DNA from 2 places in the Variovorax sp. 3319 genome. Region 2 is predicted to be linked to the other one. Evidence: riboswitches for the same ligand, from Rfam matches in the RefSeq annotation. Region 2 holds a riboswitch; the other holds the start of a gene.

Region 1 (14,576 bases), on a different contig from region 2:
GCGCGTTGGTTACGCAGCTCGACGTTTCGACATTGCCCGCCACCACCCGGCCGGTGGCAGCGGGTTGAGCATGCAGCCGTTCGGCACGATCACTTCGATAGGCTTGAGGCAACCGGCATTGAGCGGAATGTCGTCGTCCACCAGGGTTCGAAACACGTACAGCACCGCCGCCATGGTGATCGCGCGCGGCGCGTTGAAGTTGTTCGGCAACTGCGCGCTGGTGCCGGTGAAATCGACGATGGCCGATCGCTTGACCGCATCTACCGTGACGCGAACGCAAATCTGCGCACCATTGTCCAGCGGCAGCGTGAACTCGCCATTCTTCAGCGCGGTGATCACGCGGCGCACCGACTCTTCGGCGTTGTCCTGCACATGGCCCATGTAGGCGGCCACGGTTTCGCGGCCGAACTGCGCCACCATGGCCTGCAACTCTTGCACGCCCTTTTCGTTGGCGGCAATCTGCGCCCGCAGGTCGGCCAGGTTCTGCTCGATGTTGCGCGACGGATGCGCACCGCCGCCAAGCAGTGCGCGCAGCTCGGCCTCGCGCAGGCGGCCGCCCTCCACCAGCTTGAAGTTGTCGATCAGCACGCCCTCGTCGCCGATGGTGGCCGAGAACGGCGGCATCGAGCCGGGCGTGATGCCGCCCACGTCGGCGTGGTGGCCGCGCGAAGCGACGTAGAACGAAGGCCGCTCGTCGCCCGCCTGCAGGTACACGGGCGTGACCACCGTGATGTCGGGCAGATGCGTGCCACCGTGATACGGGTCGTTCAGCACGAAGACGTCGCCGGGCTTCATGCCGGGGTTGCCGTCGATCACGGTCTTGATCGATTCGCTCATCGAGCCCAGGTGCACGGGCATGTGCGGCGCATTGGCGATCAGGTTGCCTTGCACGTCGAACAGCGCGCAGGAAAAGTCGAGCCGCTCCTTGATGTTGACCGAGTAGGCCGTGTTCTGCAGCCGCAGGCCCATCTGCTCGGCAATGTTCATGAAGAGGTTGTTGAATACCTCGAGCATCACCGGGTCGGCACTGGTGCCCATGGCCTGGGTGGCCACGCGTGGCCGCACGCGATGCAGCTCGATACCGGCGGTGGTGGCACGTGCCTGCCAGCCGGGCTCGATCACCGTGGTGGCGTTGCGGCCCGCAAGAATGGCGGGGCCTTCGATGGATGCGCCGGGCCGAAGCGCAGCCTCGTCGAACAGCGCGGCATCGCGCCAGCCGGCGGCCTGCTCGTCGGCCTCGCAATACATGCGCACTGCGGCCAGCGGCTGGGGGGCGTATGAAGCAGCATCTGCCTGGGCCCGCGGTGGTGCGCCGCGCTCGCCGGCGCCGACTGCTTCGACCGTCACCGCCTCGATCACGAGTGCGCGTTCCGCCATCAGAAAGGCGAAGCGCCTGCGATAGCCGGCCTCGAACTCCGCGCGCATCGCGGCAATGGCTTTGTCCGGCGAACCGGCCATGGGCAAGGCGCAGGCCAGGGCGGTGTCGGTGCCTTCATAGCGAAGCTGCACGCGGTGCACCGCGGCAATGGCGGCATCTGCCACGCCTTGCGCGCGCAGCTCTCCTTTCGCCTGCTGGGCAAGGGCGCCGGCCGCATCGCGTGCCGCTACCAGGCCCTGCTCATCGAGACGGCGCTCCAGCGCCAGCTCGCGCATTGCCAGCTGGTCGGCCAGCCCCATGCCGAAAGCCGAGAGCACGCCCGCCAGCGGATGCAGGTAGACGCTGCGCATGCCCAGCGCGTCGGCCACCAGGCAGGCGTGCTGCCCGCCGGCTCCGCCGAAGCACTGCAGCGTGTACTGCGTGACGTCGTAGCCGCGAGCCACCGAAATGCGCTTGATGGCGTTGGCCATGCTGGCCACGGCGATGCGCAGCGCGCCGCTTGCAACCTCTTCGGCGCTCACGGCGCGGCTGGTCGCCTCCGACATGCGGCGCGCCATGGCGTCGAAGCCCCTCCGCGCCGCGGCCAGGTCGAGCGGTTCGTCGGCGTTGGGGCCGAACACACGCGGAAAGTGATCGGGCTGGATCTTGCCGAGCAGCACGTTCGCGTCGGTGGTGGTGAGCGGCCCACCGCGCCGGTAGCTCGCCGGCCCGGGGTTGGCGCCGGCTGATTCGGGGCCCACGCGCAGCCGCGCGCCGTCGAAGGCAATGACCGAACCTCCGCCCGCCGCCACCGTGTGAATGCTCATCATCGGCGCGCGCATGCGCACGCCGGCCACCTGGGTTTCGAACGAGCGCTCGAACTCGCCGGCATAGTGCGACACGTCGGTGGAGGTGCCGCCCATGTCGAAGCCGATGACCCTCGCATGGCCCGCATCGAGCGCGGTGCGCACCATGCCGACGATGCCGCCTGCCGGGCCCGAAAGGATCGCGTCCTTGCCCTGGAAGCGATCGGCCTGCGTGAGCCCGCCCGAACTCTGCATGAAGAACAACGGCACGCCCGGCATCTGCCGGGACACCTGCTCCACATAGCGCCGCAAGATGGGGCTAAGGTAGGCGTCGACCACGGTGGTGTCGCCGCGCGGCACCAGCTTCATGAGCGGACTGGTCTTGTGCGAGACGGATACCTGCGCATAGCCGATAGCCCTTGCGATGTGTTCGGCCGCAAGCTCATGCGCGGTGTAGCGCCAGCCGTGCATGAAGACGATGGCGCAGGCGCGCAGCCCGGCATCGAAAGCATCTTGCAGCGCCGAGCGTAGCGCGCCTTCGTCGAGCGGCTGCACGACGCCGCCTTGCGCATCCATTCGCTCATCCGCCTCGATCACTCGCTCGTACAGCAGCTCGGGCAGCACGATGCGGCGGTCGAACAGGCGGGGCCGCGCCTGCGTGGCAATGCGCAGCGCGTCGCGAAAGCCTGCCGTGGCAACCAGCACCGTGGGCTCGCCCTTGCGCTCCAGCAGTGCGTTGGTGGCCACCGTGGTGCCCATCTTCACGCACTCGACGCGCTCGGGCGTCACGGGTTCGCCGGGCTTCAGCTTCAGCAGGCGGCGAATGCCTTCGACAGCGGCGTCCTTGTACTGCTCGGGGTTCTCGGACAGCAGCTTGAGCGTGTGCAGGCCGCCCTCGGGGTCGCGGCCGACCAGGTCGGTGAATGTGCCTCCGCGGTCGATCCAGAACTGCCAGCGGGACGGGAGAAGGGAATGCGTAGTCATGAGAAGAAAGTGAGAGTCTTCACGGGGAAAAAGAAGTTCGGATCAGTTCTGGCGCAGGTCGCGTCCGCGCGTCTCCGGCAGGCACAGCGCCACCACGACAACCATGGCGTAGGCCACCGCGGCGCACACGCCGATGGCCGTGCCCAGCGGAAGATGCATGCGGTCGCTCAACACGCCGACCAGGGCCGGAAAAGTGGCGCCGATGCCGCGCCCGAAGTTGTAGCAAAAACCCTGCCCGGAACCACGCAATTCATTGGGAAAAAGCTCCGACAGAAAAGCCCCCGCGCCACTGAAAATGCCCGACATGAAAAAGCCGAGCGGAAAGCCGAGCAGCAGCATCAGGCCATCGGTAATCGGCAGCAGCGTGTAGGCATACACCAGCGACCCCGCGCCAATGGCAAACAGGATGAACGCGCGGCGGCGCCCGAGCCGGTCTGAGAGGTACGCGCCGCACAGGTAGCCGACGAACGCACCGACGATGAACATGAACTGGTAGCCGCCCGAACCCAGCACCGTGAGATGCCGCTCGTTCTTCAAAAACGTGGGCAGCCACACGCCGATCGCGTAGTAGCCCCCCTGCATGCCGGTGAACAGCAGGCTCGCGAGCACCGTGGTACGCAGCATGCCGGGCTTGAAGATGGCGAGAAAGTTGCCGCTGCGCTCGCCGCGTTCGACGGCTGCGCGGCTTTGCACATAGATTTCAGGGTCGCGGATCGAACGGCGGATGAAAACGATCAGCACGGCCGGCAGCAGGCCCAGCATGAACATCGCGCGCCACGAATACTCCGGCGGCAAAAACGAGAACAGCGCCATCGACACCAGCACCGCCGCGCCCCACCCCACGGCCCAACTGCTCTGCACCAGCCCCACCGCCTTGCCCCGGTAGGCCGGCCGGATCATCTCGGCAATGAGCACCGAGCCCACGGCCCATTCGCCGCCAAAGCCGAGGCCCTGCAGCGTGCGCGCAATCAGCAGCTGCTCCGGTGTTTGCGCCAGGCCGCAGGCAAATGTGAAGATCGCGAACACCAGGATGGTGAGCTGCAGGATGCGCACGCGGCCGTACCTGTCGGCCAGAATGCCGGCTCCCCAGCCACCGATGGCCGAGGCCACCAGCGTGGCCGTGCCGATCAGTCCCACCTCGGTCTTGCTCATGCCCCACAGCGACAGCAGGATGGGCGTGACCAGCGGCAGCGTGTAGTAGTCGAACGCATCGACCGCATAGCCGCTGAACGATGCGGTGAGCGTGCGTTTCTCGTTCGGGTTGAGCGTGCGCAGCCAGCTGCCTTCGGCCTGTGCGCCGTCGCCCGCCTGCGTGGCGTCGAGGGTGGTCTTCATGGTTTGTCTCCAGGTATGAAATTTGGGAAAGAAGAACAGCTGCCTAGAACGCGGCCAGGCGGCGGTGCAGCAGGTCGGTCACCAGCATCGAGCCCGGCGCGTGAGTAATGGCAAACGGCAGCTTGGCGGCGGCCAATGCGGCCTGGGGCGTCACGCCGCAAGCCCAGAACACGGGCAGTTCGTCGGGCATGACCTCGACCGCGTCGCCGTAGTCGGGATCGGCAATAGAGCGGATGCCAATCAATGCCGGATCGCCTATGTGCACCGGTGCGCCGTGCACCGCCGGAAAGCGCGAGGTGATCTGCACCGCGCGAATCGCATCGGCCGCCCGCAGCGGACGCATCGACACCACCATCGGTCCATGGAAAGGGCCCGCTGGCGCAGTGGCGACCGAAGTGCGGAACATCGCCACATTGCGGCCTTGCTCCACGTGGCGCAGCACAATGCCCTCGGCCATCAGCGCATGCTCGAAGGTGAAGGAGCAGCCGATGACGAAGCTCACCATGTCGTCGCTCCACAGGTCGCGCACGTCGGTAGGCTCATCGACCAGCACACCATTGCGCCACACGCGGTAGCGCGGCAGGTCGGTGCGAATGTCAATGTCCTCCCCGAGCGCCGGCAGCGCCGGTTCACCCGCTTCCGACACGCCGAGCAGCGGGCACGGCTTGGGGTTGGCCTGGCAAAAGCGCAGGAAGTCGGCGGCATGCGCTTTCGGCAGGATCACGAGGTTGCCCTGCACATGGGCACTGGCCAGGCCGCTGGTGTGGGCGGCCAGTGCGCCGCTGCGGCAGGCCTGGCGCACACCCAGCGCGCTGCTCGCTGCGCCGGGTTGTTCTACGAAGGATTGGCGGTTCGACATTTGGCGTTTTCGATGCCCGATGCATCGCTGTGGTGTGATTCGACGGATTGTGGGAATCCGCGCTCACGAACGCCAACGCAAAGTTTCTCGCTCAGCTCATCGATTTTTTCGATGACCCCATGCGGTGCGAAGCATGCACCACGGCGGAGCCGAGCGCAGCCTCGGGCAACGGGGAAGACGGGTCGTCCCGGTAGCTTGCGTAGATGGGCAGCGGCTCCAGCGTGTCGTCGCAGGGCAGCACGCGCAGCGGCAGGCGCCGGGCGAGCGGCTCCACCACCGCGCGGGGCAGCGTGGCCACGCCGAAGCCGGCCTCCACCAACTGCGCCATCGCCGAGATCGACGAGATGGCGTGCACCCGTGGCGGCGGGCTGCCGGCATCGCGAAACAGCTCTAGCAGCGCCACATGCGGCTGCGAGCCGCGCTGAAAGGTCAAGAGGTCGAGCGAGAGCAGGTCTGGCAAGCGGTAGCGCCGCTTCAGGTGCAGCTCGCGGTGGCCGACGAAGCACATCGGCATGGGCGGCACGGCGCGGGTGCGCACGCCGTCGCCAGCGGCGGGCAAGGCGGCAAACACCAGATCCTGCTTGCCGCGCTGCAGCTGGTCGACCAGCACCGGCGTGGTTTCAACGGTGAGTTCCAGTTCGAAATCCGGATGCGTCGCCTGCATGTGCTTGAGCCAGCCGGTAAGCCAGCTGTGCACCACCGATTCGATGGCACCCACGCGCAGCACGGCCTCGCGCACGGCGCCCGATCCCATCTCGGCCTTGATGTGCATCTGCATCTCGAGGAGCTTCTGCGCAAAGGCATGAAAGCGTTGCCCGGCAACCGTGAGGCGAAACTGCTTGTCGCGCCGGTCGAGCAGCAGCACACCCAGTTCGCGCTCGAGCGCGGCAATGCGGCTGGAGAGCGCCGATTGGGTGAGGTGCAGCTTCTCGGCCGCACGGGTGACGCTCTTGAGCGCCACGGCCCAGTGAAAGGCTTCAACGAATCGCAGGTTCATCGTTTTCCGGTCGCCCGGTTCCTTGATTGCGCGAGCCGCGAGTGTCGCCTGAGCGGACCGTTCCGCTGCGCTATGCTCGTTGCGAAGGAGACAAGACAACCATGCAGATCGTCATTACCGGCGGTGCCGGTTTCGTTGGCGCACGCCTTGCCCGTACGCTGCTGAAGCAGGGGCAGCTTTCGCTTGCCGGTGCGCCGGCGCGCGACATTTCGCGCATCACCCTGGTCGACCGCGTTGCGCCGCCGGCCGATCTTTCGGCCGATGCCCGCATCGCGGCCGCCCTGGGTGACCTGAACGAGCAACTGGCTTCGCCCGACACGGCGCTCTGGCGCGAAGCCGATGCCATCTTTCACCTGGCCGCCGCAGTCAGCGGCGAATGCGAGGCCGATTTCGACCTGGGCATGCGCAGCAACTTTGCCGCCACGCACGCGCTGCTCGAGAAGGCGCGCGCCGTGGGCACTCGCCCCCTGGTGGTGTTTGCCAGTTCGCTCGCGGTGTTCGGCGACTCGCCAGAGCATCCGCTGCCGCCGGTGATCGAAGACCACACGCTGCCGACGCCGCAGACCAGCTACGGCATCCAGAAGTTCATCGGGGAGCAGTTGGTCGCCGACTACACGCGCAAGGGCTTCATTCGAGGGCGCAGCGTGCGCCTGATGACCGTGAGCGTGCGCCCTGGCAAACCGAACGGCGCGGCATCCGGGTTTTTCAGCGGCATGATCCGCGAGCCGCTCGCAGGCATTCGCGCAGCCTGCCCGGTGCCTGACGAAACGCCCGTGGCCATCGCATCGCCCGCCCGCACGGTCGAAGGCATCATCCGCGCTGCCGAGGCGAGCGATTCCGATTGGGGTCCGCGCACGGCGCTGAACCTGCCGTCGCTTTCCACCACCGTGGGCGAAATGGCCGCCGCGCTTGAACGCGTGGCCGGCAAGGCCGCCACCGCCCTGCTCGACCGCACACCCGACCCGGCCATCCAGCGCATCGTGAAAACCTGGCCCGGGCGCATCGAAACCGCTCGCGCCAAACGGCTGGGGCTTTCGGCTGATGCAGACTTCGAAGTAGTTATTCGTGATTACGTCCGTGAAAATCCCGACGCGGTGAAGCTCCCCGTTGCGGCATAGTCGGCGGCTGCCCGCGGAGTTTGCTTTTTTCGCTTTTTTTCTTCGCGCCTTCTTTTCTCTGGAGACAACACAATGAAATTGACCCGACTGGCCGCCGGCCTGGTTCTGGGCATGGGCATGGCGTGCGCCGCCTTCGCGCAAACCACCATGAAGATCAGCATTTCGACCGCGCAAAACTCGCACCAGGGCGTTGCGATCGACGTCTTTGCCAAGGAAGTCGAAAAGCGCACCGGTGGCCGCTACAAGGTCCAGACCTTCTACAACGGCTCGTTGGGCGGAGAGCGCGAGTCGATCGAAGCGGTGCAGCTCGGCACCCAGGAGCTGGCCTTCTCCTCGACCGGTCCGGTGCCCAACTTTGTGCCGGAAACAAAAATCCTCGACGTGCCGTTCCTGTTCCGCGACAAGGCCCATGCGCGCGCCGTGCTCGACGGCCCGATCGGCCAGGATCTGCTGACCAAGTTCGACGCCAAGGGTTTCAAGGCGCTGGCCTGGGCCGAAAACGGCTTCCGCCACATGACCAACAGCAAGCGCGACGTGAAGGCGCCTGAAGACCTCAAGGGCCTGAAGATGCGCACCATGGAAAACCCGGTGCACATTGCGGCCTACAAGACCTTCGGCATCGTCACCACGCCCATGGCCTTCCCCGAAGTGTTTACCGCCCTGCAGCAAGGCACTGTCGATGGGCAGGAAAACCCGCTGTCGGTCATCATCTCGGCCAAGTTCGACCAGGTGCAAAAGCACCTTTCGCTCACCGGCCACGTCTACTCGCCGTGCATCTTCCTGATGAACAAGGCAGCGTTCGACAAGCTCAGCGCGGCCGACAAGCAGGCCTTCCTGGAGGCCGCGAAGGAAGGCACCAAGGCCAACCGCGCACGCGTGGACGAAGACGATGCCAAGGGCGTCGCCGACCTGCGCGCCAAGGGCATGACGGTGATCGACAACATCGACAAGACCAAGTTCGTCACCGCCCTGGGGCCGGTGAATGCCCAGTTCGAAAAGGACTTCGGCAAGGCCAACCTCGACAAGATCCGCGAGTTCAAGTGAACCCGGTGATGCTATCTCTTCGATAGCATCGGTGCCCGCTCAGTTCGATCTGGCGGGCTTTTTTGTTTTCAACATCACGACTGCAGATGAAAGAACGATTTCTTGGCATCGAGCGCTGGACGACCGGCTTCTCGATGATTGCCGCCTGCGTGATGCTGGTCATCGCCTCCGGCTTGGGCGTGTTCCAGATCATCACGCGCTTCGTGCTCGAGCAACCTGCCGAATGGAGCGAAATCCTGATCCGCATGAGCCTGATCTGGATGGTGTTCCTCGGCATTCCGATGGCTTTCCGGCAAGGGGCGATGGTGAGCGTGGACGTGCTCTATCGCTGGAGCCCGCCGCGCGTCAAGCGCGTGCTCGACGCGGTGGTGAGCCTTGCGGCACTGGCGCTGATGCTGGTCATTCTGTGGTGGGGCTGGGACTACGCCATGCGTGGCCGCGTGCAATCGATGGCCGGGCTCGAGAGCGTGTCGATGATGTGGTCGTACCTGGCGCTGCCGGTCGGTTCCGTTTTTTGCCTGTTCGGCATCGTTGGTAATTTTCTCGATCCCAAGCGGCTCGAACTGGAGACCGCGCAATGACCCCCGTGATGGTTGCAACGATGGTGCTGTGCTTTGCACTGTCGGTTTCTGTGGCGGTGTCCATCGGGCTCGCGTCGATTCTGGGCATCCAGGTGGCCAACGTGAACATGCTCATCTCCGTGAAGGAGATGTTCAATTCGATCAACAAGTTTCCGCTGGCGGCCATTCCGTTCTTCATCCTGGCGGGCAACCTGATGGAAACCGGCGGCATCTCGCGCCGGCTGGTCGAATTTGCCAAGAGCATCGTGGGCGGCGTGCAGGGCGGCCTGCCCATGACCTGCGTGCTCACCTGCATGATTTTCGCGGCGGTGTCGGGTTCGTCGGTGGCAACCACCTTTGCCATTGGCGCCATCCTGATTCCGGCACTCATCAAGCACGGCTACCCCACCGCCTATGCGGCGGCGTTGCAGGCCACCAGCGCCGAGCTTGGCGTGATCATTCCGCCTTCGATCCCGATGATTCTCTACGGCGTGAGCGCCGAGGTGTCCATCGGCGAGCTGTTCATTGCGGGCTTCGGCCCCGGCATTCTCATCAGCTTGGCGCTGATGCTGTTCGTCTGGGCGTTTTGCAAATGGAAGGGCTGGGGCAAGAACGACGGCGACGGCCGCATGCCTTTTGGCAAGGCAACGTGGCAGGCCGGCTGGGCACTGCTGATGCCGGTGATCATCCTCGGCGGCATCTACGGCGGCATCTTCACGCCGACGGAGGCCTCGGCGGTGGCGGTGTTCTATGCGCTGGTGGTCGGCGTGGTGATCTACCGCGAAATCAAGCCCCAGGATCTTTACGTCATCCTGCGCAAGTCGGTGCTGTCGTCGGCGGTGATCATGTTCATCATTGCCAATGCGGGCCTGTTCGCGTTCCTGATCACGCGCGCGGGCGTGCCCGACGCCATCGGCCATTGGCTGCAGGAGGTGCTGAAGTCGCCCACCATGTTCCTCTTGGGCGTGAACGCTGCGCTGTTCATCATTGGCATGTTCATCGAGACCAGCGCGGCCATCATCGTGCTCGCGCCCATTCTGGCGCCTGTGGCAGTGCACTTCGGTGTCGATCCGGTTCACTTCGGACTGATCATGGTGGTGAACCTTGCGCTCGGCATGATCACGCCGCCCTTCGGCGTGAACCTGTTTGCCGCGTGTACCGTGGCGCGCATATCGCTGGACCGGATCGTGAAGTACCTGATTCCCTTCGTGCTGGTGATCCTGGCCTGCCTGATGGTGATTACCTACGTGCCGTGGATATCGCTGGCACTGCGCGACCTGGTGTACGCCAAGTAGGCCGGGCGCGGCGATCAAAGACAAAAAGGGCGGCCTTCTCGGGCCGCCTTTTTTTTGTGCGGCAAATGCCCCTGTAAGGCAAACGTTCATAAAGATGTCACCAGCCGCAACGATGCTGCAGCCTTCGATTTCGAAAGCTGTGGCGCCATGCTTCCCACCAAGACCGACAAGGCACGCGACGAGCTGCAAGGCGGGCAACGCACGCTGAGCCAGCGCGAACGCGCATTGCTGCTGATGGCCGATGGCCGGCGTTCGCTGACCGACTTCAGCCCGCTGTTCGCGAGCCGCGACGAAGCTGAACAGACGCTGCGGGCGCTGATGAACCGCGGCTACCTGCACGACGCCGGGGCCGCCGAGCCCATACCCGCGACACCAGGCGCGCCGGAGCCCATTCGCGTGGCGGCGACATCGAGCGACAACTTCGACGGCAAGCGCTCTCTGGCCACCACGCGCATGTTCCTTTTCGACATCTGCGAGCGCATGTTCGTGCGCCGCGACCCCAAGTTTGCACAGCAGATGCGCGATGCGCTGCGCGAAGCCCGCGACCGCGACGCCATGCTGACGATTGCCGCGCTGATGCTGACGGAAGTCGAAAAAGCCGCGGGCGCCGAACGGGCCGAATCGCTGCGCGAGCGTATCGAAAGGTTGCTACCCCCCGCTTCGGAAACCGTGCACTGAGGCTTTGCGCGATCCACTACACTCGGCGGGGTCAGGAGAGAGCTTCGCCACGCGAGGCCGCCGAAGGCGCAGGGGGTTCCCGAACGCTCAGGCAAAAGGACTGACAAGGCGCTGGCGCATGCCGGCGTTTCCTTGCTGGAGAGAGGCCCTTGCATCTTGCCGATGCGGCGGCCCACCGAAGGAGCAAACCCCGATCGTGGGGCGAATCTCTCAGGTAAAGCGGACAGCAGGGGTGGCCCATGGTTTGCGCCATGGAATTCGACTGCCCCTTTGGAGTGCCCCGTGGCCGCTTCCGCTTCATCATCATCCGACGCCTCATTGCTCAAGACGCCGCTGCACGACCTGCATGTGGAACTGGGCGCCCGCATGGTGCCTTTTGCCGGCTACTCCATGCCCGTGCAGTACCCCGCCGGCCTCATGGCCGAGCACAAGCACACGCGCGACGCGGCCGGCCTGTTCGATATTTCCCATATGGGCCAGTTGCGCCTCGTGGGCCCGGACGCTGCAGCCGCATTCGAAACCCTGATGCCCGTCGACGTGATCGACCTCGCACCCGGCAAGCAGCGCTACGGCCTGCTGCTGAACGATGAAGGCGGCATCCTTGACGACCTGATGTTCTTCAACGAAGGGCACGGCTCGATCTTCGTGATCGTGAACGGCGCCTGCAAGGTGGCCGACCTTGCCCACATCCAGCAGAAAATCGGTGCGCGCTGCGACGTGCAGCCCATGCCCGACCACGCGCTGCTCGCGCTGCAGGGCCCGCAGGCCGCCACGGCCCTGGCACGCCTGTCGCCCGGCGTCGAGCGCTTTGTGTTCATGACAGGCGGCGCCGTGCAGATCGGCGGCATTCCGGCCTTTGTCACGCGCAGCGGCTACACGGGCGAAGACGGCTTCGAGATTTCGGTGGCCGGCAAGGATGCAGACGCCCTCGCCCGCCTGCTGCTGGCCCAGCCAGAGGTCAAGCCCATTGGCCTGGGCGCGCGCAATTCACTGCGGCTTGAAGCCGGCCTCTGCCTTTACGGCAACGACATCGACACCACCACCACGCCCGTCGAGGCCTCGCTCAACTGGGCGATCCAGAAGGTGCGCCGCACGGGCGGCGCGCGCGAAGGCGGTTTTCCGGGTGCGACCAAGGTGCTGGCGCAACTGGCCGCCGCCACGGCCGGTGCCGCGGGCCACACCGACCACGACACCCTGAAGCGCAAACGCGTCGGGCTTGTGGCGCTGGAGCGCATTCCGGTGCGCGACGGCACGGTGCTGCAATCTTTCGAAGGCCAGGACATCGGCATTGTGACCAGCGGCCTGCTCGGCCCGACGGCCGACCGACCCATTGCGATGGGCTACGTGGCCACCGCGTTTTCAGAACCCGGCACGCGCGTGCAGGCCGTCGTGCGCGGCAAGCCGGTGCCGATGGAAGTCTCGACGCTGCCCTTTGTGCCGGCCCGCTATTACCGGGGCTGACACCGGGGCTGACGCCGCCTGGCTGCGTAACCGATCAACATTTTTATCCACGAGGAGTTTTCACCATGAGCATCAAGTACACCAAGGACCATGAATGGGTTTCGGCCGAAGGCGACGCAGCCACTGTCGGCATTACCGTTCACGCGCAGGACGCGCTGGGCGACGTGGTCTTTGTCGATTTGCCTGAAGTGGGCAAGACCTTTGCGCAAGGTGAAGTGGCCGGCGTGGTCGAGTCGGTCAAGGCCGCGGCCGACGTGTTCATGCCCGTGTCGGGCGAAATCACCGAAGTGAACGAAGCCCTGCGCGCCGACCCCTCGCTTGCCAACTCCGACCCGCTGGCCACCGGCTGGTTCTTCAAGGTCAAGCTCAGCGAGCCGGCGCAACTCGACGCGCTGCTCGACGCCGCCACCTACGACAAGTTCGCCGCCGAATCCTGATCTGCCGGGTTCTTCAGCCGCCTTTCCCCATCTCCGAGCCTTTACCGCCATGTCGATTCCCGCCCAGCCTTCACTGCAACAACTAGAGAACGCCGAAGAATTTCTCGCGCGCCACATCGGCATCGATGCAGCGGACGAGGCGCGCATGCTGCCGGTGATCGGCTCGGAAACGCGGGCAGAGCTCATCGACGGCATCGTGCCCGCGGCCATCCGCCGGGCCAAGCCGATGCGGCTGCCAGCGCCCGTTACAGAGGCGGACGCATTGGCCGAGATGAAGGCGATAGCGGCGAAGAACAAGGTGTTCAAGAGCTTCATCGGCCAGGGCTACTACGGCACGCACACGCCGGGCGTGATCTTGCGCAATGTGCTCGAGAACCCCGCCTGGTACACCGCCTACACCCCTTACCAGGCCGAAATTTCGCAGGGCCGCATGGAAGCCCTGCTCAACTTCCAGACGATGGTGTGCGACCTGACGGGCATGGCCATTGCCAACGCATCGATGCTCGACGAAGCCACGGCCGCTGCCGAGGCCATGACGCTCGCCAAGCGCAGTGTGAAAAGCAAGAGCAACGTATTCCTGGTGTCCGGAGACTGCCATCCGCAGACCATCGAGGTCATCAAGACGCGCGCCGCGCCGCTGGGCATCGAGGTCAAGGTGAGCACCGTTTCCGAGACGCTGCCGCAGCTGATGGCGAGTTGCGAGTTCTTCGGCGTGCTCGCGCAGTACCCCGCCACCACCGGCCATGTGCACGACCTGCGCCCGCTCGCAGGCCATGCGCACCAGTGCGACGCCGCTTTCTGCGTGGCCGCAGACCTGCTTGCGCTTACCCTGCTCGCGCCTCCGGGCGAATGGGACGCCGACATCGTCTGCGGCACCACCCAGCGCTTTGGCATGCCGCTGTGCAACGGCGGCCCGCACGCCGCCTACCTGGCCTGCCGCGACGAGTTCAAGCGCTCGCTGCCGGGCCGGCTGGTCGGCGTGAGCGTCGACACGCACGGCCAGCCCGCCTACCGCCTTGCGTTGCAAACGCGCGAGCAGCACATCCGCCGCGAGAAGGCCACGTCCAACATCTGCACCGCGCAGGTACTGCCGGCCGTTGTGGCCAGCATGTACGCCGTGTACCACGGGCCCGATGGCCTGACGCGCATTGCCCAGCGCGTGGCGGCGCTCACCGCCATTCTTGCGCAGGGCCTCGCGCAAATGGGGCGCGAGCCGGTCAACACCACGGCTTTCGATTCGCTGACCATCCGCACCGGCGACGACACGCCGAAGATCATCGAGCGCGCCAACGCGGCCGGTGTCAACCTGCGCCAGCGGCTGCAGCAGCACCTGGGCATTTCGCTCGACGAAACCACGACGCGTGCAGACATCGAAACGCTCTGGGCCCTGTTCGTTCCCACCGGCACGCCCATGCCGCGCTTCGACGACCTGGCCAACACCGCGCCCCGCCTGCCCGAAGACCTGCGCCGCACCAGCGCCTTTCTCACGCACCCGGTGTTCAACACGCACAAGAGCGAAACGGCCATGCTGCGCTACATCCGCAGCCTGTCCGACAAAGACCTGGCGCTCGACCGCAGCATGATTCCGCTTGGCAGCTGCACGATGAAGCTCAACGCAACCAGCGAGATGATCCCCATCACCTGG
Region 2 (14,576 bases):
GCATACCGCGCTGTGGAGATCGCGAACTTCCAGCGTCTGGTTTGGAGTATGTGGAACATACCAGTGCAGATCCAGGCGCCTCTGAATCCAATCTGGCGTCTTCGTTGTCTGAGGGACGTGGCTCCAGGTAGTGAGAACCTGGACTTCGTGCCCGCGGCTGCGCATCGCTTCTGCAGTTTGTGCGCATGCAATTTCATAGCCGCCTATTATGAGCGGCGGATAAAGATTGGTAAGAAAGAGAATTCGCAATGCTATACCCTCAGTTTTTCCGGCTCGCTATCGTGTGCCTGTAAAACTCAGCCAAACGAGCTCCAATTGCCTTGAGGCCGTGAGTAGAAATGACGTGTGCGCGCGCGAGTTCTCCAGCATCACGTGGCGGCCAGGTTCCGGCGGCCACTTTTTCGAAGATCGCCACCAAATCGTTGTGCGAAGAAAATACTTGACCGAATCGAGCATCGGTCACCAGTTCCGGCAGCGACCCGGCATCCGACACGATAACGGGTAGCCCGCATGACATAGCCTCCAGCGTAGTCAAGCCCATCAATTCGGGCTTCGCAACGTTGTTTCCATAAATGTCATGCGCCGTGGATGCTTGCACGAACACTGCACTGTTGTTGTAGATATCAAGAAGTGCGTCGTCGTCCGCTTCTAGAACGAAATTGACGTTTTTCCCCTCTGCCATTTTTACAAGCAATTCGTAATACGGCTGGTGATAAGGGCGGCCGACGATCGTCAAGCTCAGAGAGGGAGGCAGCGCTGCAATCACGCGGTCGATCCCCTTGTGCGGCAATATGCGGCTGACGCACAACATTCGACCTGCATTGCCAGACGGCTCCCCCGGAGCCGGTATGAATCGATCAGTATCCACAGGCCCGATAAGAACGTCGTGGGGCCCTTTGAAATGTGACCCCACAAGATTGCGGGCATATTTCGAAATAGATATCAGACCATCCAAAAGCTCGATCCCTCGGCCACGCAACATTTGCGGATCTTCGCCACCGCCGAGATCAGTACCAATAGCTGGGATTTTTAGCGAGCGAACTATCGACGTGCTGAATGCGCCAAATAACGTCAAGCACTGGTGTATGTGAACGAGATCGAATCCCTCAAGCTCGCGCCATAGTCGCGTCGACAACGCGTTCGTCATTCCCGGATGTGACGACTCATTTTTCAGGACACGGACCAGAATACCGTTTCTCAAAAATAACTGATCATCTGGTCCGATCGAGAATATGGCCTGATCGAAACCCGGGACCGTTTGCAACGATTGCGCGAGATAGTCAACATATCTCTCTCCGCCGCCCACATACGAGTCTGGAGAAAAATACGCTGGACTCAAATGTGCAATACGGAACTTCTCACCGCTTTTCATGGCGCCCTTAATTCAAGAATTTTGTTCAAACGGTCTGCTCGCGGGCGTCGTGTGACTATACATATGCTTCCCTCTTGATAGCGAATGATGAAGATTGTGCCATTCGGCCTGGTGACACCCGCATCGGCCCGTCACAGGAAATACGGCCAACTTGATGAAAAGTGCATTGAATACCTGCTCGCGTCAACTTATCTTCCAAGGAGTGTCGGGAGATTAAGTGCACCGTCGGCGCTTTTGCAAATCCAGTATTTATGCAAGGCGTGACATAGTTGCAGGATCGACTGCATCGCAACCAATTTTTTGCTGCTTTTCAGTCGAATGTTTCGGCTTGATTCAGCGAAACGCCAGCTTGGTCTTTTGCAGACAGGAGAGGCGCCATCTCGATGTCTGGCCACGCAATGCCGATTGCCGGGTCGTTCCACGCTATGCAGCGCTCGTGCGCCGGCGCATAGTAGTCCGTGGTTTTATAGAGGAAATCCGCCGTCGCACTGAGCACAAGAAAGGCATGTGCGAACCCCGCGGGTATCCACAGCTGCTTGTGATTGTCCGCAGTCAATTCAACACCCACCCATTGCCCGAAGCTCGGCGAAGACTTGCGGATGTCCACGGCCACGTCGAACACAGCGCCCTGCACCACCCGCACCAGCTTGCCTTGCGGCTGCTGAATCTGATAGTGCAAGCCTCGCAGCACGCCCTTGGCTGAACGCGAATGGTTATCCTGAACAAACTCGACGTGGCGACCAACAGCGTCGTCAAACGCCTTGCTGTTGAAGCTCTCGTAGAAGAAACCGCGCGCATCGCCGAAGACCCTCGGCTCGATGATCAGCACTTCAGGAATTGCGGCGGGTGTTGCCTTCACGAGCGGACCTCGTCAGCCAGTAGATGATTCAGATACTTGCCGTAGCCGTTCTTTTGAAGCGGCAAAGCGAGCCTTGCCAGTTGCTCGCGATCGATGAATCCATTGCGCCACGCAATCTCTTCAGGACACGCAATCTTGAGCCCTTGCCGATGCTCCAGGGTCTGAATGAATTGCGCAGCCTCCAGCAGGCTCTCATGCGTGCCGGTATCCAGCCAGGCATAGCCACGCTGCATGATCTGCACATTCAACTGATCACGGTCGAGATAGGCCTGATTGACCGCCGTAATCTCCAGTTCGCCGCGCGCACTCGGCTTTACGGCCTTGGCAATCTCGACCACTTGGTTGTCGTAGAAGTACAGGCCCGTAACCGCATAGCTACTCTTCGGCTTCAGCGGCTTTTCCTCGATGCTGCTGGCCTTGCCCTTCGCATCGAAAGCCACCACGCCATAGCGCTCGGGGTCGTGGACGTGGTAGGCGAATACAGTGGCGCCGGAAGGCTTGGAGTCGGCATCGGCCAGCAGTTGCGCGAAGTCATGGCCGTAGAAGATGTTGTCGCCAAGCACCAGCGCGCTGGACGAATTACCTACGAACTTTTCGCCGATGATGAAAGCCTGCGCGAGGCCATCGGGGCTGGGCTGCACAGCGTACTGCAGGTTGATGCCCCACTGGCTGCCATCGCCCAGCAGTTGCTGGAAGCGCGGGGTGTCCTGCGGCGTGCTGATGATAAGGATGTCGCGCATGCCGCCGAGCATCAGCGTGCTGAGCGGGTAGTAGATCATCGGCTTGTCGTACACCGGCAGCAGCTGCTTGCTGAGCGCGAGCGTGGCGGGATGCAGCCGGGTACCGGAGCCGCCAGCCAGGATGATGCCCTTGCGTTGCGTGGTCTTCATGGTCATTGTGTTGTGTTCTCCGCTTTTTGCTGCTTGCTTGTGTGCTTCTCTTGCGCTGTATCTATCAAAGGGTCTCGCGCAGCATTCTGGCAACCCCCTGCTGCCAGTGCGGCAGCACCAACCCAAAGGTGGACTGCAGCTTGCGCGTGTCCAATCGCGAGTTGGCGGGGCGTTTCGCGGGAGTTGGGAAGGCGCTGGTGGGCACGGGGTCGACGGCCTCGGGTCCGGCCTTGAGCTCAACGCCGGCCGCCCTGGCCTGTTCGATCACGAAGCGCGCATACCCGTGCCAACTGGTTTCGCCACCAGCCACCGCGTGATACAGGCCCGCCTTGGCAGGGTCTTGCAAGGTGGCGCGAATTGCATGTGCGGTTATGTCCGCGAGCAACTCGGCGCCCGTCGGGGCTCCGAACTGGTCGTCGATGACGGTCAGGCGGTCCCGCTCTTTGGCCAGGCGCAGCATCGTCTTGGCGAAGTTGCCCCCGCGCGCAGCGAACACCCAGCTTGTGCGAAAGATCAGGTGCTTGGCGCAGTGCTTGGCCACCAGTTGCTCGCCTTCGAGCTTGGTCTGGCCATACACGCTGAGAGGGCCGGTGGCATCGTCTTCCTGCCAGGGCTTGCTGCCGCTGCCATCAAACACGTAGTCAGTCGAGTAATGCACCATGAGTGCGCCAATCTGCCCGGCGGCTTCGGCCACCACGCCGGGCGAGGTGGCGTTGAGCTTGCGCGCAAAGTCGGGCTCGCTCTCGGCCTTGTCGACAGCGGTGTGAGCTGCGGCATTGACGATCACGTCAGGACGCACCTTCAGCACGGTCTCGGCAAGCTGCTCGGGACGGCTGAAGTCGGCATTGAACTCAGTGCTGTCAAAATCGAGCGCCACCAGTTCGCCCAATGGCGCAAGGCTGCGCTGCAGTTCCCAGCCGACCTGTCCGCCCTTGCCCAGCAGCAGCAACTTCATGCGATCGCCTTCGTCGTGTCGTATTGCTTCTCGACCCACTCGCGGTACGCGCCGCTTTGCACGTTGCGCACCCAATCGCCATTCGCCAGATACCACTCGACGGTCTTGCGGATGCCGGTGTCGAAGGTTTCAGCCGGCTTCCAGCCCAACTCGCGCTCGAGCTTGCGCGCATCGATGGCGTAGCGCCTGTCGTGGCCGGGTCGGTCGGTAACGTAGCTGATCTGTTCCTTGTACGGCTTGCCGTCGGCGCGCGGGCGCAGTTCGTCGAGCAGAGCGCACACGGTGTTCACGATCTCGATGTTGGGCTTCTCGTTCCACCCGCCGACGTTGTACGTCTCGCCGAGCTTGCCTGCCTCGAGCACACGGCGAATGGCGCTGCAATGGTCCTTCACGTAGAGCCAGTCGCGCACCTGCATGCCATCGCCGTAAACGGGCAGGGGCTTGCCGGCCAGCGCGTTGACGATCATCAGCGGGATGAGCTTTTCGGGAAAGTGGAACGGCCCGTAGTTGTTGGAGCAGTTGGTGGTGACCACCGGCAGACCATAAGTGTGGTGCCAGGCGCGTACGAGATGGTCGCTTGCGGCCTTGCTGGCCGAGTACGGGCTGTTGGGCTCGTACTTGTTCTCTTCGGTAAACGCAGGGTCGGTCTTGGATAGCGACCCGTAGACCTCGTCGGTCGACACGTGAAGGAAACGAAAGGCGGACTTTTGCTCGGCCGGCAGCGCGCTCCAGTGGCCGCGCACCGATTCGAGCAGGCGAAAGGTGCCGAGCACATTGGTCTGCACGAAGTCCTCGGGGCCGTGAATGGAGCGATCAACGTGCGATTCCGCGGCAAAGTTCACGACGGCACGCGGCTTGTGCTCGGCCAGGAGGCGATCGACCAAGGCGCTGTCGCCGATGTCGCCCTGAACGAAGATGTGCTTCGGGTTGCCCTTGAGCGACGCGAGCGTCTCGAGGTTGCCCGCGTAGGTCAGCTTGTCGAGGTTGACGACGGGCTCATCGCTCTGCGCGATCCAGTCGAGTACGAAATTGGCGCCAATGAAGCCTGCGCCGCCGGTTACCAGGATCATGGAGTCCCCTGTTGTTGTCGAACGATCGCCCTCTGGCGAATGGACTGAAGATTATCCCATTGGCGCACAGTGCCACGACAACGGTTGGCATCCCCACGAGCCCCGCCTACAATCGCCCCACTGCAGGAGAGCGGGCAACCCCGGTTGCCCTACCGAAGGCGCAAACTCCCATAAACGCTCAGGTCGGCCCGACGAAGTTCTCGAAATTTCGGCAAGGGGCCCGTACTGCACCAACTGACACGCCGTCTGGAGAGCCATCACTTCGCGTGATGCACCGAAGGAGCAAACCCGTTGCGGGCGCAGCGGGTGAATCTCTCAGGTACCGAGGACAGGGGGAGCGGCAACTTGGACGGCGGTCGTCCGGTTGCTTGCTATTTATTCAATAGCAAACCTCGCCCGCAGTTCAAGCGCTTCAACCTCAAAGGTATTTGAAATGCGCGTGATCGTTCTTGGCGCCGGCTTGCTCGGTGTTACCTCGGCTTACTACCTCCAGCAACTCGGCCACGAAGTGACCGTCGTCGACCGGCAGGCCACCCCCGCCGCCGAAACCAGTTTTGCCAACGGCGGGCAGATCTCCGTCAGCCATGCCGAACCCTGGGCCAATCCGAGCGCACCGCTCAAGGTGCTGCAGTGGCTGGGCAAGGAAGACGCCCCGCTGCTCTTTCGCATTCGCGCGGACATGCGCCAATGGCTCTGGGGCTTGCAGTTCCTGCGCGAATGCACCCCTGGCCGCACGAAGCACAACATCGAGCAGATCGTGCGCCTGGGCACCTACAGCCGCGAAGTGCTGCAGCAACTGCGTCGCGACACCGGCATCGCGTACGACCAGCGCACGCAAGGCATCCTGCACTTCTATACGACGCAGAAGGAATTCGACAGCGCCCTGGAACCTGCCGAGCAGATGCGCGCGCTCGGCTGCGAACGGCAAATCATCTCCGCGGACGAGGCGGTGAAGATCGAACCCGCCCTTGCCCACATCCGTCCACAACTGGCCGGCGCCACTTACACGGCAGAAGACGAATCCGGCGACGCCAATCTCTTCGCACGCGAAATGGCACGCCTTGCGACAGCAGCCGGCGTGAAGTTCCTCATGAGCCACACGGTGACTGCGTTGCGCGAAACTGGCGGCAGCATCGACCACGTGGAGGCCACCGACAGCGAAGGCCGCTTCCAACGCATTCGCGGCGATGCCTTCGTGCTTGCAATGGGTTCGTTGAGCCCCCTGTATGCCGCACCGCTGGGCATTCGCCTGCCGATCTATCCGGCCAAAGGCTATTCGGTCACGCTGCCTGTCAAAGACGCCACCAAGGCGCACCAGGTTTCGCTGACCGACGACGAGTTCAAGCTCGTGTTCTCGCGCTATACGTCGGAGTCGGGTGACCGCCTGCGCATTGCCGGCACAGCCGAGCTCAATGGTTACGATCGCGACTTGAACCGCGTGCGATGCGAAGCGATCGTCCGGCGCGTTGAGCAACTCTTTCCCGGGGCAGGCGACACCACGCAGGCGCAATTCTGGACCGGCCTTCGCCCCGCGACGCCGAGCAACGTGCCATTGATCGGAAAGACGAAGCTGCCGAACCTGTACCTGAACACCGGACACGGCACGCTTGGCTGGACGCATGCGTGCGGGTCGGGAAAGTCGGTGGCGCGGATCGTGAGCGGGCTGGCGCCCGAGGTCGATTTTGCGTTTGCCGGCATGCCTGCGACAGCCCCGCGCATGCTGCAGCCGGCCTGATTGGTCCGCCGGCGCGACGGGATCAGTCGTTGCCGGTAAACACCGTCAAAACACCCGTATACCCATACAGGTGATGCCGCGCAATTTCACCCGCCGCAAAGAACCCCACCAGCGGCACGTCGCCCAGCGCATGCCGCACGATCTGCAGTTCGGCGCCCGGTGCGCCGAAGTGCGCCCCGCCGCGCCCCGAGCAACTCACGTACACGGCGCCGGCAATGCGGCGCGCCGGGTGCGGCGCTGCTTCGGCCTCGCCGGCCGCCACGGCACGCGCGGTGGCCAGCGTCTGCTCTTCGGGCTCAAGCTCTTCGCGAATTTCCGCGCAGATGCGCATCAGATCGGCACGCGCGGCCTGTGCATTGCGGCGGCAGAAGGTCAGGCGCATGCCGGCCTCTGCCACGTCGGCAATGGCGATGCCGCGGCGGGTCGGGTCCAGTCCGATGATGTGGCGCACCAGCACGTCCGCGCCGAGGTCGCCGGTGCGGCGAATTCCGTCGCTGCCCGCATCGGCCAAGCCCACCAGGGTGGCGCGCACCGCGTCGATGGCTTCCTGCGGGCGCTCCAGCGACACCTGCAGGTCGGCCAGCAGCACGTCGAGCGCGGGTTCGCCGTCGAGCTTGAGCAACAGGTTGCCGTCGGCTTCGGTGATCTCGCGTTCGCGTCCGGCGCCGGAGCGCAGGGGCTGGCAGCCTTGCGTGACGCGCGACACCAGCCGCACGCCTTCGCCGAACACCACGCCCGACAAGCCACCCGAGAACACACCGCCCGCCGCGCCGTGCCCGCGGATGTTGCCATTGCCACCCACCGCAAACTGCAGCGCGCCCGCACGGCCCGACGAGAGCCCACCGAACAGATAGCCCGTGTCGGTGCGGCCCGCCATCTCGCCGATCAGCTCGGGCAGGTCAGGAGTAGCCGGGTCCGCATGCACCAGCGCGGTATGAGCCTCGAAGCCACTCATCTCCGAGTTGCCCAGCGGCGCAACGCCGGAGAACACGCGGTACTGATCGCTCGGCAACGCGCAGAGCATCAGGCTCAGGCCAGGCTCGTCGAAGTACTCGGCGTTGTTGGCCGCAACGCCGATGCCCACCGTGCCCGACCAGTCGGTAACCTCCGGAAGCTCGGCGCTCAGGTGGTCGAGGATGTCTTGCGCATCCGAAGCGTAGTGATCGGTGATGTAGAGCAGGCCGAGGGTCGGTGCCGAGGCGTAGTCGGGCAGCGCCATCTGGGCGCGCAACTGGGCCAGCACGAGGCCGGCCGCCATGCGCCATTGCGGGTGGGTGGCGTGACCGGAGGGAAACAACTTCATGATGCGTGCCGACCCGTTCTCTTCAAGATGTGTGTGTACGTATGACGTCAGCGGCGGCCGGTCGTTCGCTTTCGCGCGGCCGTCGGCGCCTTCTTTTTGGCGGCGGTTGCTGTTGTCGCTTTCCTGGCCGCCGGCTTTGAAGCCGCGGGAGCAGCGGCTGGTGCGGGCACCTTGAGCTGCGCCGCGTCGTGCAGCGCCGAGGTGGCGATCTGCTGAAACTGCTCGGTGAGGGAGCCCCACCATTGCATGGGATCGACCACGCCGCTGTCGCCACCCGATGCGGCAGTTGCCGAGCCGGGCTTGCTGCGCGCCTTTTTGGCAGGCGCCGGCGCCTCTTCTTCCGCCTCGGCTTCAGGTTCGGGCTCGGCCTGCGCGGCACCAACTGGCGCGGCCGCAGGTGCTGCCGCAGCCGTCTGCTTGGTGAAAGCGCTTGCGATATCTTCCATGCGCACGTTCATGCCGCGCAAGGTCGAAAGTGTCATCTTCTGCACCTCGAGCGCCTGGATGGTGGCCTTGAGCGCATGGCCGTTCTGCTCCAGCCAGTACTGCACGGTCTTGAGCTCCTGGATGCGCTTGTCGACCTCTTCCACGCTGAGCGTGGGCGCAACCCAACTCGCAAGGCTCGGCAAACCCGGCACCGCACTCGTGGCAGCCCCCGCTCCAGCGGCACCGCCTGCGAGGTTCTTCAGAAAGTCGAATCCGGGGACAAACTGGCTGAAGTCGAAAGGCTGGCTGGCGTTGCTCATGCAGGAGTCTCCGGGTTGGGTTTTCTTGTGATGCCAGCTTACTCCAAGGCATCGCCTTTTGGGCTTGCGCCCCTTCCCGTTCAGCTGTCAAGAGCGCTCAGAGTTCCGCACGGACCTTGCTGAACACCTTCCAGAAAGCGGCGTCCTGCGAAGTTGCGAAGTTGATGCGCATCATCGTGCTCGGCGGCCTTCGCGCATGAAAGAGCGAGCCCGGCGCGAGCAGGTAGCCCTGGTCGAGCATGCGCTGCGTGAGTGCATCGGTGTCCACACCGGTATCGACCCAGCCGAACAGGCCCGCAGGCTCCGAGGCAAAGCTGCAGCCGTGCGCCATGGCCAGCTTGACTGCGCGGCTGCGTGCACCGTCGAGCCGGATGCGTATGCGATCGGCATGCCGGCGCAATTGCCCCTGGTCGATGCACCACGACAGCGCCCGCTCAAAAAGCGTGGGGGTGGTCAGGGTCGCCAGCAGCTTGGTTTCGAGCAACCGCTCCTTCAGTTCGGGCGACGCGGCCAAAAAGCCGATGCGCCAGTTGGGCGCCAGGATCTTCGCGAAGCCGCTCACGTAGATGGTGCGCTGCAGGCCGTCGAGCGCACTCAGCCGCGTGGCGTGCTCGGGCGCAAGGTGGCTGTAGGTGTCGTCTTCGACAATGTGAAAGTCGTGTTCGTTGGCCAGCTTGAGCACACGGTGCGCACTGCCCGGCGTCAGGCTGTAGCCCGTCGGGTTGTGCAGCACGCTCACGCTCACGAACAGCTTGGGGCTGTGCAGCGCGCAGTACTGCGCCATCACTTCCAGGTCGGGCCCGTCGGCGCGGCGCGGCACCGGCAGGATGCGCATGCCCAGTGCCTCGAGCCGCGCGAATTCGAGCGCCCAGCCCGGCTCTTCCACCATGACCGGATCGCCCGCGCGCAGCAGCGTGCGGCTCACGATGTCCAGCGCGTGCGTTGCGCCGACTGTCGTCACGATCTGGTCGGGCGCGGCCGGCACGTTGATGCCCACGAGCTTGTTCGACAGGCTGCGGCGCAACGCGGCGTCGCCGGAGGGTTCACCGTACTGGAGCGACAACTCCTGCAGCGCGGCTGTATTGGTCATGCGGCGCACCGCCGTCGGCATGAAGGTCGAAGACATCCAGTCCGGCGGAAACACGCCCATGCCGGGCTGCGGCTTGTCGCTCGGCCTGTGGAACATGCTGCGGATGAGCGAACTCGCGTCGGCCGGTACACGCGACGCCATCATCTGCGCGACCATGGGCGCCGCATTGGCCGGACGCCCCTCCGGCGGGGGCGCGGCATCGCGCACGTAGAAACCCCGCTGCCGGCGCGCCTCGACCAGGCCTTGCGCCAGCAACTGGTCATAAGCCGCTACCACCGTGTACGGGCTCACACCCTGCTGGCGGGCGCATTCGCGCACCGAGGGCAGGCGCGCGCCGGGCGGCAACAGCCGCGTGCGGATGCGCTCTGCCAGGCGGTCGGCCAATTGCCCTGTGAGCGACTGGGTGGAGGTTCGTGTCAGCATCGGCGTTGCGCTTCTGTGTCGAGTGGCAGACCAATACAGATTTCGAATATGTTCGATCAACTGTATTGGAACTGTAATGGTCGCGAAGTTTAGAGTGTATGCAATGAACTGGCAAGAATTCACCGCGCTGCTGGTGCTGGCCACGGCGATGAGCTTCTCGCCCGGGCCCAACACCACGCTCTCCACTGCCCTGGCCGCAAATGGCGGCCTGCCGCGCGCCATGCGTTTTGTCGTGGCGGTGCCCGTGGGCTGGACGCTGCTGCTGGTGCTGTGCGCGGCGGGTATCGGTGCACTGGTGGTGGCAGTGCCGCCGCTGCGCCTGGCCATCAAAGCGCTCGGCGTGGGCTACCTGCTGTGGCTCGCCTACAAGCTGAGCGGCAGCGGAACGCTCGGCCGCGCGGACGGCGCCAACCTCGATATCGGCTTCGGACAGGGCGTGATGCTGCAGTTCGTCAACATCAAGGCCTGGCTGCTCGCCCTCACGCTGGTTGCCGGCTGGATTGCGGGGCAGCCCGACCAGCTGGGCCGGTTCGCCATCGTCGCGCCGGTAATGCTGGTCTACGCCTTCATCAGCAACTTCACTTACGCGCTGGTCGGCGCGCTGCTGCGCGAATGGCTGGCCAAAGGCAAGCGCCTGCTGTGGTTCAACCGCGCGATGGGGCTGGTGCTGGTGCTCACGGCCTGGTGGATGCTCAGCGTATGACCAAACGACTCGCGATCAAGGACGAGACCCTGGGCATGTGGCTGGGCGTGATCGGCGTGGCGCTGTTCGCAGTCACCCTGCCGATGACACGGCTCGCTACCGGCACGCAAGACGCGCCGCAGCTTTCGCCATGGTTCGTCACGCTCGGTCGCGCCGCGCTGGCTGGCATTCTCTCGACGATCTTCCTGGCCGCGACCCGTTCGCCACGGCCCGCGCCGCACCAGTGGAAGCCATTGGGCATGGCGGTGCTCGGCAACGTGATCGGCTATCCGCTGCTGCTCGGCTATGCCCTGCGCGTGGTTACAGCCAGCCATGCAGCCGTGGTTACCGCACTGCTGCCGCTGGTAACCGCCGCGGTCGCAGCCCTGGTGCTGCACCAGCGTGCGCGGCTCGGCTTCTGGCTCTGCGCCGTTGCAGGCAGCGTGCTGGTGGTGCTGTTCTCCGTGCTGCGTGCAAGCCAGAACGGACACGGTTTCGGTTTCGAATGGGCCGACCTGCTGCTGGTCGGTGCGGTCATCGCGGCTTCGTTTGGCTACATCTACGGGGCGCAGGTCACACCGGCGCTCGGCGCTGAACGCGTGATCTGCTGGGTGTGCGTGATGGCGCTGCCCATCACGTTGCCGGCCACGCTGGTCCTCTGGCCGCAACAGCCCATTGCAACCACGGCCTGGGCGGGTTTTGTCTATGTCGGCGTGTTCTCCATGTGGATCGGTTTCTTTGCCTGGTACCGCGGCCTTGCAATGGGCGGTGCATTGCGTGTGAGCCAAACGCAGCTGCTGCAGCCCTTTCTCTCGATACTTGCTTCCATTCCGCTGCTGGGCGAACCGCTCGATGTGGTTACCCTCGGCTTTGCCGCCGCAGTGGTCTGCACCGTGGTGCTTGGCAAGCGCCTTTCGCAATCGCAGGCCGCTCCTGCCGTTTCGCCGCGCTCGGCACGCGCGGAACAATCCTGAAAATTCGCCTCTCACCCCACCCGACTGAAAGAAGATCCCATGAACTGGAAACTCGCCGCCCGCGCCGCCAAGATGAACCCGTCGGTGCTGCGTGAAATCCTCAAGGTCACCGAGCGGCCCGGCATCATCAGCCTGGCCGGCGGACTGCCCTCGCCCAAGACCTTCCCCATCCAGGCCTTTGCCGACGCCTGCGCCGAGCTGCTGCACAAGGACGGCCAGGCGGCCCTGCAATACGCCGCAAGCGAAGGCTATGGACCCCTGCGCCAGGCCGTGGCCGACATGCTGCCGTGGAACGTGGACCCCGCACAGGTGCTCATCACCACAGGCTCGCAGCAGGGGCTGGATCTCGTCGCCAAAGTGCTGCTCGACCCGGGCAGCAAGGTGCTGGTCGAAACGCCCACCTACCTTGGCGCGCTGCAGGCCTTCGGCCCGATGGAGCCGCGGCCCGTGAGCGTGGCAAGCGACGACGACGGCGTGATCGTCGAAGACCTGGTGGCCAAGGCAAAGGATGCACGCTTCATCTACCTGCTTCCCAATTTCCAGAACCCCACGGGCCGCACCATGACCGAAGAGCGCCGCGCGGCGGTCTCGGCCGCGGCCGCCGCTGCGGGCCTGCCCATCGTCGAGGACAACCCCTACGGCGAACTGTGGTTCGACGAAGCGCCGCCGCTGCCGCTGACCGCACGCAACCCTGAAGGCTGCATCTACCTGGGCTCTTTCTCCAAGGTGCTGGCTCCCGGCCTGCGCCTGGGCTTCCTGGTTGCGCCCAAGGCCGTCTATCCCAAGCTGCTGCAGGCCAAGCAGGCGGTCGACCTGCACACGCCCATCTTCACGCAGCGCATGGTTTCGGCGGTAATGAAAGACAACTTTCTCGAGAGCCACGTGCCTACCATCCGCGCGCTCTACAAGCGCCAACGCGATGCGATGATCGCCGCGCTCACGCGCGAGATGGCCGGTCTCGACGTGAAGTTCAACGCGCCGAAGGGCGGCATGTTCCTGTGGGCGCGCATGCCCGAGGGCATCGACACGGTGGCACTGCTGCCCAAGGCCGTGGAGCGCAACGTGGCCTTTGTTCCGGGTGCGCCGTTCTACGCAGGCCAGGGCGATCCGCGCACGCTGCGCCTGTCGTTCGTCACGGCCAGCGTCGAGGAGATCGACGTTGCCATCGCTGCGTTGGCCCTGACACTGCGCGAAGAACTCGCGCTGCTGGGCGAACGCAAGCTCGCACCCGAACCGGTCTGAGCCAACGCAAGAAGGCACTCACGATGCACATCGCCATACTCACCTTCGACGGCTTCAACGAACTCGATTCGCTGGTTGCACTTGGCGTGCTCAACCGCGTCAAGAAGCCGGGCTGGCGCGTGACGCTTTCCGCGCCCAGCGCGACCGTCACTTCGATGAACGGCGTTACCGTGCATTCGAGCTCCACGCTCGAAGCCGCCACCGAGGCCGAGGCGGTGCTCTTCGGCAGCGGCATTCGCACGCGAGAGATCGCAGGCGATCCCGCCGTCATGGGCGTGCTGCGCCGGCTCGACGCCAAGCGGCAGCTGATCGGCGCGCAATGCTCGGGCACCTTGCTGCTCGCCAAGCTAGGCCTTCTGGGTGCGGTGCCCGCTTGCACCGACCTCACGACCAAGCCGTGGGTGCAGGAGGCCGGCGTCGAAGTGCTCAACCAGCCTTTCTTCGCAAGCGGCAACGTGGCCACTGCGGGCGGATGCCTGTCGGCGCCCTATCTCGCGGCGTGGCTCATCGCGCGCAGCGAAGGCGTCGAGGCAGCGAAGAGTGCCCTGCACTATGTCGCACCGGTCGGCGAGAAGGAAGACTACGTGGCACGGGCCATGCGCAACATCGAGCCTTATCTTCCGCAAGTTGCGGCAACCATGGCCGCCTGAAAAACAGAAAGCAGCAAGCCACAACACCATGATCAGCCTCGCCACGCTCGCGCTTTTCCTTCTGGCCGTGCTCGCGCTGTTCCTGTCGCCCGGGCCGAACATGGCCTTCGTGCTCTCGCACGGCGTGGCGCACGGGCCGCGCGGCGGATTTGCGGCGGCGCTCGGCATTTCGTCGGCCGACCTGGTGCACACGCTCTTTGCCGCAACGGGCGTAACCGCGCTGATAGCGGCATGGCCGCCTTCCTTCGACGTGCTGCGCTACGCGGGCGCGCTGTACCTGCTTTGGCTCGCAGTGCAGTCCTTGCGCCGCAGCAGCGCATTGCCCGGCGGCACGCGCGCGCGGCCTTCCGCCTTCGGACGCATCGTGCGCATGGCATTCTTGAACAACCTGGTCAATCCGAAGGCGCTGCTGTTCTTCATGGTGTTCCTGCCGCAGTTCGTCGACCCGGCGCGCGGCAGCGTGCCCTTGCAACTGGTGCAGCTCGGCGTCATGCTCTCGGCAGCCGCGCTCGCATTCAACACGCTGCTTGGCGCATGCAGCGGCCAGGTCGGCCGATGGCTGCAGCGCCGGCCCGGCGCCGAAAA

Evidence for each region. Region 2 has a riboswitch for glycine ahead of J2X67_RS13590 (D-amino acid dehydrogenase). Riboswitches for the same ligand answer to the same signal wherever they lie in the genome.
Region 1: another riboswitch for glycine. It lies ahead of gcvT (glycine cleavage system aminomethyltransferase GcvT); the one in region 2 lies ahead of J2X67_RS13590 (D-amino acid dehydrogenase).

What each region holds. Positions count from the first base shown of each region.
Region 1 covers NZ_JAVDUZ010000003.1:236,358-250,933, reverse strand. Annotated here, with positions in the region: partial or broken gene J2X67_RS08350 (hydantoinase B/oxoprolinase family protein) at 1-3,147, opposite strand, end outside; gene J2X67_RS08345 (MFS transporter) at 3,190-4,482, opposite strand; gene J2X67_RS08340 (putative hydro-lyase) at 4,526-5,341, opposite strand; gene J2X67_RS08335 (LysR family transcriptional regulator) at 5,433-6,338, opposite strand; gene denD (D-erythronate dehydrogenase) at 6,440-7,456, shown strand; gene J2X67_RS08325 (TRAP transporter substrate-binding protein) at 7,529-8,500, shown strand; gene J2X67_RS08320 (TRAP transporter small permease) at 8,587-9,081, shown strand; gene J2X67_RS08315 (TRAP transporter large permease) at 9,078-10,355, shown strand; gene J2X67_RS08310 (hypothetical protein) at 10,503-11,033, shown strand; glycine riboswitch at 11,056-11,146, shown strand; glycine riboswitch at 11,159-11,270, shown strand; gene gcvT (glycine cleavage system aminomethyltransferase GcvT) at 11,316-12,494, shown strand; gene gcvH (glycine cleavage system protein GcvH) at 12,560-12,931, shown strand; gene gcvP (aminomethyl-transferring glycine dehydrogenase) at 12,981-14,576, shown strand, end outside.
Region 2 covers NZ_JAVDUZ010000006.1:42,983-57,558, reverse strand. Annotated here, with positions in the region: gene J2X67_RS13620 (glycosyltransferase family 4 protein) at 1-249, opposite strand, end outside; gene J2X67_RS13615 (glycosyltransferase family 4 protein) at 260-1,372, opposite strand; gene rfbC (dTDP-4-dehydrorhamnose 3,5-epimerase) at 1,683-2,231, opposite strand; gene rfbA (glucose-1-phosphate thymidylyltransferase RfbA) at 2,228-3,127, opposite strand; gene rfbD (dTDP-4-dehydrorhamnose reductase) at 3,186-4,076, opposite strand; gene rfbB (dTDP-glucose 4,6-dehydratase) at 4,073-5,146, opposite strand; glycine riboswitch at 5,260-5,350, shown strand; glycine riboswitch at 5,383-5,488, shown strand; gene J2X67_RS13590 (D-amino acid dehydrogenase) at 5,580-6,881, shown strand; gene J2X67_RS13585 (FIST N-terminal domain-containing protein) at 6,904-8,184, opposite strand; gene J2X67_RS13580 (PhaM family polyhydroxyalkanoate granule multifunctional regulatory protein) at 8,232-8,930, opposite strand; gene J2X67_RS13575 (PLP-dependent aminotransferase family protein) at 9,028-10,443, opposite strand; gene J2X67_RS13570 (LysE family translocator) at 10,547-11,146, shown strand; gene J2X67_RS13565 (DMT family transporter) at 11,143-12,099, shown strand; gene J2X67_RS13560 (PLP-dependent aminotransferase family protein) at 12,139-13,341, shown strand; gene J2X67_RS13555 (DJ-1/PfpI family protein) at 13,365-13,991, shown strand; gene J2X67_RS13550 (LysE family translocator) at 14,020-14,576, shown strand, end outside.